Regions from separate parts of the Faecalibacterium taiwanense genome, predicted to be linked through region 1. Evidence: riboswitches for the same ligand, from Rfam matches in the RefSeq annotation. Region 1 holds a riboswitch; the other holds the start of a gene.
The links. Region 1 has a riboswitch for thiamine pyrophosphate ahead of thiD (bifunctional hydroxymethylpyrimidine kinase/phosphomethylpyrimidine kinase). Riboswitches for the same ligand answer to the same signal wherever they lie in the genome.

Region 1 (4,717 bases):
ACGGGAGACACACCGCCACCGTGGACGCTGCCGCACCTGCCGTACCCTCGATCTTGTAGCCGATATAGGTGGCACTGTTCACCGCCACCGGGCCGGGCGTAGACTCCGCAATTGCCACCATGTCCAGAAATTCTTCTTTTGTTACCCACTTTTTCTCTTCTACAAACTCATTTTGCAGCAGGGCTACCATGGCGTAGCCGCCGCCAAACGTGAACGCTCCAATTTTGAAAAACGTCCAGAAAAGCTCCTTTGTTTTCGACATAGCCTTCTCCTTTCTTGCACCTTATTATATCATTTTTTGTTTTGATATGATATACTTTAATGGAATATGCTGCTTTCTTTGGAAAAAGCAGAAAAAGGAGTTTAGGATATGAAAACAAAATTTGGTATCGTAGGCTGCGGATTTCTGGGCAACATTGTGGCCGATGCATGGAAGAACGGTCTGCTGCCGGACTATGAGCTGGTGGGCGTGACCAGCCGCACCCGTGCTTCGGCGGAAAAGACCGCCGAAACGGTAGGCTGTCCCGTCTGCGATGATGTGGATGCTCTGCTGGCGCTGGAGCCGGAGTACATCGTGGAGACCGCTTCGGTGGAGGCTGTGCGCGCCATGGCTGTGCCTGTACTGAAAAAAGGCGTGAATCTGGTCATTATTTCCATTGGTGCCTTTGCGGACCTTGATTTTTACGAGCGGGTCAAGGCCGCTGCCGTGGAGGGCGGTGCCAAGGTGCATCTGGCAAGCGGTGCCATTGGCGGCTTTGATGTGCTGCAGACCGTCACCCTGATGGCCGAGGCGCAGAAGCTGGCCGAGACGGCAGGCATTGAGACCCACACCGGAGCCAAGGGCTTCCGCAACACGCCGGTATGGGCCGACCACCTGCTGACCGATACCGAAAAGACCACCGTGTTCACCGGCAATGCCAAGCAGGCCATTGCCACCTTCCCCCGCCGCGTGAATGTGGCTGTTGCCACCTCGCTGGCCACCACCGGCCCGGAGATCACCGGCGTGACCATGCACTCGGTACCCGGCTGGGTGGGCGACGACCACTGCATCACCGCCGAGATCGAGGGCGTGAAGGCCGTGGTGGATATCTGCTCTTCCACCAGCGCCATTGCCGGTTGGAGCGTAGTTGCCCTGCTGCGCAACCTCTCCTCCCCCGTATGCTTCTATTAAAGGAGGGCTTTGCAGATGTTCAACAAACTGGTGGCCATTGAGCCGGTAAGCCTGATTCCTTCCGCCGAGGAAGCGCTGCATCAGTACGCAAAAGAAGTGGTGCTGTACCGCGATATCCCGGCCAGCGATGACCAGATCGTGCAGCGCATCGGAGATGCCGATGCTGTGCTTCTGAGCTACACCTCCCGCATGGGCAAAAATGTGATCGAGCGCTGCCCGAATATCCGTTACATCGGCATGTGCTGCAGCCTGTATTCTGAGGAAAGCGCCAATGTGGATATCGCCTACGCCCGCACCCGCGGCATCAAAGTGCTGGGCATCCGGGACTACGGCGACCGCGGCGTTGTGGAGTACGTCCTGCATGAGCTCACCGGCATCCTGCACGGTTTTGGGATGCCCATGCTGCGGGACGAGCCGGTGGAGATCACCGGGCTGAAGGCAGGCATCATCGGGCTGGGTGTGTCCGGCAAAATGATCGCCGACGCGCTGCAGTTCATGGGTGCCGACATTGCCTATTACAGCCGCACCCGCAAGCCGGATGCCGAAGCTGTGGGCATGGCCTATAAGCCGCTGGCACAGCTGCTGACCGAGAGCGAGGTGGTGTTCACCTGCCTGAACAAAAATGTCCTGCTGCTGGGCAAGGACGAATTTGCACAGCTGGGCGCAGGCAAGGTACTGTTCAACACCTCCATCGGCCCGGGCTTTGACTCTGCTGCTCTGGAACAGTGGCTTGCTCTGCCGGGCACCCACTTCTTCTGTGACACCCGTGCCGCTGCCGGCCCGGTGGGTGAAGACTTCTTTGCCCGTGAGAATGTGCATTGCGCGAATGTTTCTGCCGGACGCACCAAGCAGGCTTTTGTGCTGCTGAGCCAGAAGGTGCTGGCAAATATCCGCACTGCACTGGGAGAATGATATAAAAAGGAAACGCTTCCCGGCCGGGGAAGCGTTTCCTTTAGGCTTTATTCAAAATTGTTGTGATCTCTTCCAGATTCGCCGCAAATCGGATGCCCTGCTGGCGCTGCGGCGTGGAAAGGCCTTTCTCGATCATTTTGGCAAGCAGTGCTTTCAGGCTGTCGTAGTAGCCGTTCAGATCATACAGAATGCAGGGCGCGTCCAACTGGCCCAGCGAGACCTTGGACATTACCTCTGCGATCTCTTCCAGCGTGCCGGTACCGCCGGGGAATGCGATGAAGGCATCGCCCAGCTCGATCATCTTCGTCTTGCGCTCGGTCATGTCCTTGGTGACGATCAGCTCGGTCAGGCCATCGTGCTGCAGCTCCTGCTGCACAAAGAACTGCGGTTCCACACCGGTCACCGTGCCGCCTGCGTCCAGTGTGCTCTGGGCAAGCTGGCCCATCAGGCCGCTGCGGGAGCCGCCGTACACAAGGCGGTGCCCGTTTGCACCGATCCAGCTGCCCAGTTCCCGGACAGCTGCCGCCAGCGCAGGATCATTGCCCGCATTTGCTCCAAGATAGACCGTGATGTTCATGGTATTTCCCCCTTTGTTTTTTCCATTTTACCACGCAGCGGGCCGATTGAAAAGGGCCATCCCCTTGCAAATGCAGCGGCACTGTGGTATTCTTGAACGCAGAAAAAGGGAGCCTGCAAAAGCAGGCTGAGAGTGGGCTGTTTGCCCAGACCTGTGACCTGATTTGGACAATGCCAACGTAGGGAGATACTGCTGCTTCAAAGTGCGGAGGTGCCTCCTTGCGGGCATTTCCGCATTTTTTGCAAAGGAAGTTGTAACCATGAAAACTGCATTGACGATTGCCGGCAGCGATTCCAGCGGCGGTGCTGGCATTCAGGCCGATATCAAAACCATGACTGCAAACGGCGTGTACGCCATGAGCGCTATTACCGCACTGACTGCCCAGAACACCACAGGTGTGACCGGCATTTTTGAAGCCACGCCCGAATTTCTGGCACAGGAGATCGATGCCATTTTTACCGACATCTACCCGGATGCCGTCAAGATCGGCATGGTATCCTCGGCAGAGCTGATCGGTGTGATCGCCGAAAAGCTGCACACCTACGGCGCAAAGCATATCGTGGTGGACCCGGTGATGGTTGCCACCTCCGGCTCCAAGCTGCTGCGGGACGATGCCGTGCAGGCACTGACCGAAAAGCTGCTGCCCATGGCAGAGGTGGTCACCCCCAACATTCCGGAGGCTGAGATCCTTTCCGGCATGAAGATCACCGATGCGGCCGGAATGGAGGCCGCTGCAAAGCTGATCAGCGAGAAATACCACTGTGCCGTGCTGTGCAAGGGCGGCCACCAGATCAACGATGCCGACGACCTTCTGTGGCGGGACGGCTGCGGCAAATGGTTCCGCGGCAAGCGCATTGCAAACCCCAATACCCACGGCACCGGCTGCACCCTATCCAGCGCCATTGCGTCCAATCTGGCAAAGGGCTATGATCTGGATGCATCTGTGGAGCGCGCAAAGGCCTACATTTCCGGCTGTCTTTCTGCCATGCTGGATCTGGGCCATGGCTCCGGCCCCATGAACCACATGTTTGCACTGAAGGGAGAGTTTGTGGGTGAGTGAGCAGACCTTTGTGCAGCAGCTGGTGCAGGAAAGCCTGCCCGTGTGGGAGAAATGCCTGCACTCAGAATTTCTGGAAAGACCCCTTGCGGATGGCACACTGGATGAAGCCTGCTTCAAGGGCTACATCGTGGAGGACAGTCTTTACCTGCGGGAATATGCCAAGGTGTTTGCCTGGGGCATGACCAAGGCAAAGGATATGCAGACCATCCGCACCTACTATTCCCTGCTTTCCTTCGTGAATGAGAGCGAGGATGCAGCCCGCCTGCACTATCTCAAGCACTTTGGACTGACCGATGAAGGCATCCAGAGCCTGCCGCTGCGGCCGGAGAACCGTGCCTATGTGGACGCTATGATCGAAGCCGCCAAAAACGGCGAGGGCGCAGCCGAGTGCATGATGGCCTGCCTGCCCTGTATGCTGAGCTATGGCTGGATCTTCCAGAAACTGCTGGAAGAAAAGCCTTCCGTGCAGGATACCCTTTATGGTGCACTGGTGGTGGACTATGCTGACAAGGGCTATGAGGCGGCCTGCCGCGACTGGGCCGCGTTTGCAGAAAAAGTCTGCGAAGGCCTGAGCGACGAGCGCCTTGCCCGCTGCCGCGAGATCTTCCATGCCTGCTCGGAGCACGAGCTGAACTTCTGGGCCATGGCAGCTTCCCCGCGCAGTGACCTGTAATTTTTCCTAAAATATAAAATGCACCCGGCCTGTGGGCAGAACCGCAGCAACCGGGTGCATTTGTTTTGTTCAGGTTTTCGTGGCCGCAACCACAGGCATGAGCCTTAGTGCCGGAAACAAGGGAGCCCTAAAACAAAAACTCCCCCGGCTCTTCTGCCGAGGGAGTGGAAAAGAAAAACGCCCCTAACAGAAGAACTCTCTTCTGTCAAGGACGAATAAAATATGGCCTTTTATCCGCGGTGCCACCCTGACTTCATGGGCATGACCCCATGCACTTGGCGGGATGCCAACACATCCCCGGCAACTGACGTATGCCCTACGTTG
Region 2 (4,717 bases), 430 kb from region 1:
CTGCTGACGAACTTTCTGGCCGCAGCAGCACTGCTTTTGGGCGCAGGGCTTTTGTGTGCGCGGCAGTGCAGCGGTCTGCGGCTGATGGCGGGCAGTGCGGCAGCGGCAGCGGCTTCGCTGGGCATTCTGCTGCCGGAGCTGCCCGGCCCTGCAGCTTTCCTTTATAAGGTGTTCACCTGCTGTGCCGCTGTAGCTGCGGCTTACGGCGTGCCGGGCCTGCGCAATTTTGTGCAGCTGTGTGTGTGGTATCTGCTGCTGAACCTGCTGCTGTGCGGAGCCGTGCTGCTGCCCGGAGTGCAAAGCGCAAATCTCTGCGTCTATCTGCCGCTGTCCCCGGGCCGGCTGCTGCTGTGCTGCGGTGCAGTGCTTGCCGTGCTGCGCGGCGTACTGTTCTGCTTTGGCCGTGCAGGCACCCGCTGCTTTGCCGCTGTGCTGGAGCTGGAAGGTGCAGCCCTCTCCGTACAGGCTTTCTGCGACACCGGCTTCTCAGTGCAGGACCCGCTGACCGGGCAGGCAGTGGTTCTGGTCTATTATCCCGCCGTGCGCAGCGCCCTGCCGCAGGAGCTGCGCACATTTCTGGACCGTTATTTTGCCTGCGGCACGGCACCGCCGCCGGAGCTGCGGGTGCGGCTGGTGCCCTGCACCACCATTGCCGGGCACTGCGTGCTGCCTGCCGTTCCGGCCAAGGCCCTGCGCACCAGCAAAGGCAGTGCAGCGGGCATTCTGGCCGCATTCTGCCGCCCGGAAACACAGCAGCCATGGACAGCTCTGCTTGGCAGCGAACTGGCCGTACAGCTGGGCATCCGCTGAGAAGCGCTTGATGCGATCGATATCTATAGATGTACAGGAGGGGTATTCATGTTTCATGTTCTGCACCGGTTCTGGCGTTGGCTCCTTGCACGGCTGGGCTATTGCGGCGGCGCACATTTTCTGGCGGGCGCGCCCAGCCTGCCCCCGCCCCTGACCCCGGAACAGGAAAAGGTCCTGCTCTCCCGTATGGCTGCAGGCGATGCCGCTGCCCGGGACGACCTGATCACCCACAACCTGCGGCTGGTGGTGTATCTTGCCAAAAAGTACGAAAGCAGCGGTGTGCCTGCCGAGGACATGATCAGCATTGGCACCATCGGGCTGATCAAGGCGGTGAACACCTTCACGCCGGAGCGCAGCATCAAGCTGGCCACCTACGCCAGCCGCTGCATCGGCAATGAAATTCTGATGTACTTACGCAAAAGCTCCAACCGCCGTCAGGAAGCCAGCATCGACGAACCGCTGAACGTGGATGGCGACGGCAACGAGCTGCTGCTTTCTGATATTCTGGGCAGTGATGAGAACCAGATCAGCCAGCGGCTGGAACAGGATGCGGAGCGTGCCGTTCTTCGCCGGGCCGTGGACAGCCTGTCCCCGCGGGAACGGCAGATCATGGAGCTGCGCTTTGGTCTGGCGGACGGCATTGAGCGCACCCAGAAGGAGGCCGCCGACGCACTGGGCATCAGCCAAAGCTACATTTCCCGGCTGGAAAAACGGATCATCCATACCTTAAAAGTACAATTGGAAAACGAGTGAGGTGAAAAAACGCGGACTGCCGCCCGCTGGGCTTGACAATCCACGCTGATTTGCGTATAATAAAACTACAAAAGGCGCTGGCCCTGCAAACGGCTAGTTCCTTACCGGATTAGTCAAGAAAAGATGACCGCTCGGATTGGGACTCGAGGCGGTCATTTTTTCTTTTTGTCATCACTGTGAGAAACAGTCCATGTAATTTCAAACGTAACGTAGATTGCTCCGCCGAGAAGCGTGAGCAGAAGCACGACCTGTTCAAACGTCATGGTGCATCCCCCCTTTCCGCCCTTGGGCATCCGGGGAGAACGAGATCTTCAAGAAAAAATCGTCTTTAGCCGGCACCCAAGTACCGGTAAGGACTAGCCGCCTGCGTTTGTGGGCACAGCGCCTGATGGCGGCGTTGCCGCCGCAAATACAGCATATCATAAATCTGCACGAAAAACAATATTTTGCCGCGCTTTCCTGTCAAACGGGAAAGCGCACAGTTTTTTCCACGCATACAATGCCGCTGCGCATCCCATACTCCCGGTGAAGATTAAAACAGACCGGGGGCGTTTGGATGTACAACAAAGTGGAGCTGTGCGGCATGAACACTGCAAAGCTGCCTGTGCTGACCGAAGCCGAAAAGCGGGAACTGCTGGCCCGCGCCCACGCCGGTGATGCAGCAGCCCGGGAACAAATGGTGGAAGGCAACCTGCGGCTGGTGCTCAGCGTGGTGCAGCGGTTCGCCCAGCGCGGCGAAAATCTGGACGACCTGTTTCAGGTGGGGTGCATCGGCCTGATCAAGGCCATCGATCATTTTGACCCCGCCCAGCCGGTGCGCTTTTCCACCTACGGCGTTCCCATGATCATTGGGGAGATCCGGCGTTTTCTGCGGGACAACAATGCCCTGCGGGTGAGCCGCAGCCTGCGGGATACCGCCTACCGGGCCATGCAGAGCCGCGAAGCGCTGGAAAAGCAGCTGGGCCGCGAGCCGACCATGGACGAGATCGCGCAGGCGGCGGGCCTTGCCCGGCGCGAAGTGACCGCCGCGCTGGAATCGGTGGTGGAGCCGATCAGTCTGGAAGAGCCGGTGTACACCGATGGCGGCGATGCGATGTATGTGATCGATCAGGTGCGGGACCCGGACGGCGAGGACAGCTGGATCAGCGGGCTGCAGTTCCGGCAGACCGTGGCCGGGCTGACCCCGCGGGAAAAGCGGATCATGGAGCTGCGCTACCTGCAGGGCAAGACCCAGATGGAGGTGGCGCGGGAGATCGGCATCAGTCAGGCACAGGTCAGCCGGTTGGAAAAAGGCGCACTGAGCCAGTTCCGCACCCCGGACTGAACCTAAAAAGGCGGCACAGCTTCCGTTTTGTTCGGAAGTGTGCCGTCTTTTATCTGCGGCTGTATTTGCGCCGGGTGGCCGCACCGCCGCGCAGATGCCGCTCTGCCTTATTGCAGGCCAGAACCGCACGCACCTGCCGGAACAGCTCCGGCTGCAGCGTCCGCAGCCGCACCGCAACATCCTTGTGCACGGTGGACTTGCTACACCCGAACACCGCTGCCGCCGCACGCACTGTGGCCCGGTTGGCCGCGATATATTCGCCCAGCTGTACCGCCCTCTGTTCGGGGTCTCCCTTCATATCCAGACTCCTCCCATTGTGAACTTATGGTACAGCCTATGCACAGGCCGGGGCAGATATGTTCCGCCGGGGCTTGACTTTTGCGCCGGACGCGCTATACTTTTGCATGGACATAAAAACAGGGGTGCCGAAAGGCTGAGATCTGCGTTTTGCGGAGTACCCTTTTACCTGACCGGACAATGCCGGCGTGGGAGTTTGCAGAACTGTCCGTTCTTTCACAAACCCCGTGCGCCTGCTGGAAAGCGGGCGCATTTTGTTTTTGTGTACTATCGTTCTGAGAAGAGGAATCCCTATGACCAAAACCTATTCCAAGACCCGCATTCTGGTGGAGGGTGCGCTGATGATCGCCCTGTCCACCGTTTTGAGCATGATCCAGATCCCGCTCATGCCCCACGGCGGTTCCATCACTCTGTTCAGTATGGTGCCCATTCTGGTAATGAGCTACCGCCACGGCGCAAAGTGGGGCATCATGACCGCTTTCGTCAACAGCCTGATCCAGCTTGTGCAGGGCCTTGGCAATCTGGCATACTGCCAGACCCTCACGGCACAGGTGGGCTGCGTGCTGCTGGACTACCTTCTGGCCTTCACGGTGCTGGGCTTTGCCTGCCTGATCGCAAAGCCTTTCCGCAACCGCACCGTGGGTGTCGGTGTCAGCGCCTTTGTGGTGTGCCTGCTGCGCTTTTTGTGCAGCTTTCTGTCCGGTTACATCGTCTGGAAGGACTACGACTACGCTTTCAGCTGGATGACCGAGATCGGCTTTCCCGGCATCTCCAACATGAGCGTGGACGGTCTGTGCTGGCTGTACAGTGCCGTGTACAACGCCACCTACATGCTGCCCGAAGCCATTCTGACCACGGTCCTTGTGGTGATCCTGATCCGTGTCGCACCGCAGATCTTCGACCCGCAGAACGCAAGAGCGTAAGTTTTTTCGCGGCCATTTTTCCCGCCGGGAAGGGCATTTCCCCGGCGGGAATTTTTTTGCAGAAAATCCCAAAAAAGCTGTTGACAATCCGGCAAAGCGCTGGTATAATTACTCCTGTCGTCAGGCACGGCACAAACATCTGGGGGATTAGCTCAGCTGGGAGCCCGGTTGGTATCAAAACACACCCCCAGTCAGATAGTCCTGCGACAATCAATTCCCAACAAAAAACTCCATCCAAGAGGTTCGCTTCTTGGATTTTATGGGGGATTAGCTCAGCTGGGAGAGCGCTTGCATGGCATGCAAGAGGTCACCGGTTCGATCCCGGTATTCTCCACCAAAAAAGCACTGTACTTCGTTTGAAGTATGGTGCTTTTCTTTTTGATTTCTTGGAGGCTACGGAAAAAATCAGTCAAAAGTCTGATTTTGCAGGCGCATGGACGGCAACCCCCAATTCTTGCTGTTTCGTTGTTTTTGAAAATACTTGTTCGATGCCCGACTGTTTTGCAGGCGGACGTATCACTCCCCCTCGATGTACGGAGTAAGGTCGAAGTTGAACGAGATGTTGATCTGGTATCCGCGATATACGTCTACCCTGCGGATGAGCTGGTTG

Region 2: linked by a shared signal. The riboswitch ahead of PXT33_RS09975 (energy-coupled thiamine transporter ThiT) and the one ahead of thiD (bifunctional hydroxymethylpyrimidine kinase/phosphomethylpyrimidine kinase) in region 1 are both predicted to bind thiamine pyrophosphate.

The regions. Positions count from the first base shown of each region.
Region 1 is NZ_CP155552.1:1,580,525-1,585,241, reverse strand. It holds gene PXT33_RS07920 (chromate transporter) at 1-262, opposite strand, end outside; gene PXT33_RS07915 (aspartate dehydrogenase domain-containing protein) at 371-1,171, shown strand; gene PXT33_RS07910 (D-isomer specific 2-hydroxyacid dehydrogenase family protein) at 1,187-2,083, shown strand; gene PXT33_RS07905 (TIGR00730 family Rossman fold protein) at 2,124-2,660, opposite strand; TPP riboswitch at 2,756-2,863, shown strand; gene thiD (bifunctional hydroxymethylpyrimidine kinase/phosphomethylpyrimidine kinase) at 2,920-3,720, shown strand; gene PXT33_RS07895 (TENA/THI-4 family protein) at 3,713-4,393, shown strand.
Region 2 is NZ_CP155552.1:2,011,151-2,015,867, reverse strand. It holds gene PXT33_RS09995 (sigma-E processing peptidase SpoIIGA) at 1-810, shown strand, start outside; gene PXT33_RS09990 (sigma-70 family RNA polymerase sigma factor) at 859-1,563, shown strand; gene sigG (RNA polymerase sporulation sigma factor SigG) at 2,120-2,887, shown strand; gene PXT33_RS09980 (sporulation transcriptional regulator SpoIIID) at 2,937-3,185, opposite strand; TPP riboswitch at 3,296-3,395, shown strand; gene PXT33_RS09975 (energy-coupled thiamine transporter ThiT) at 3,478-4,107, shown strand; tRNA gene PXT33_RS09970 (tRNA-Ala) at 4,369-4,444, shown strand; gene PXT33_RS09965 (recombinase family protein) at 4,624-4,717, opposite strand, start outside.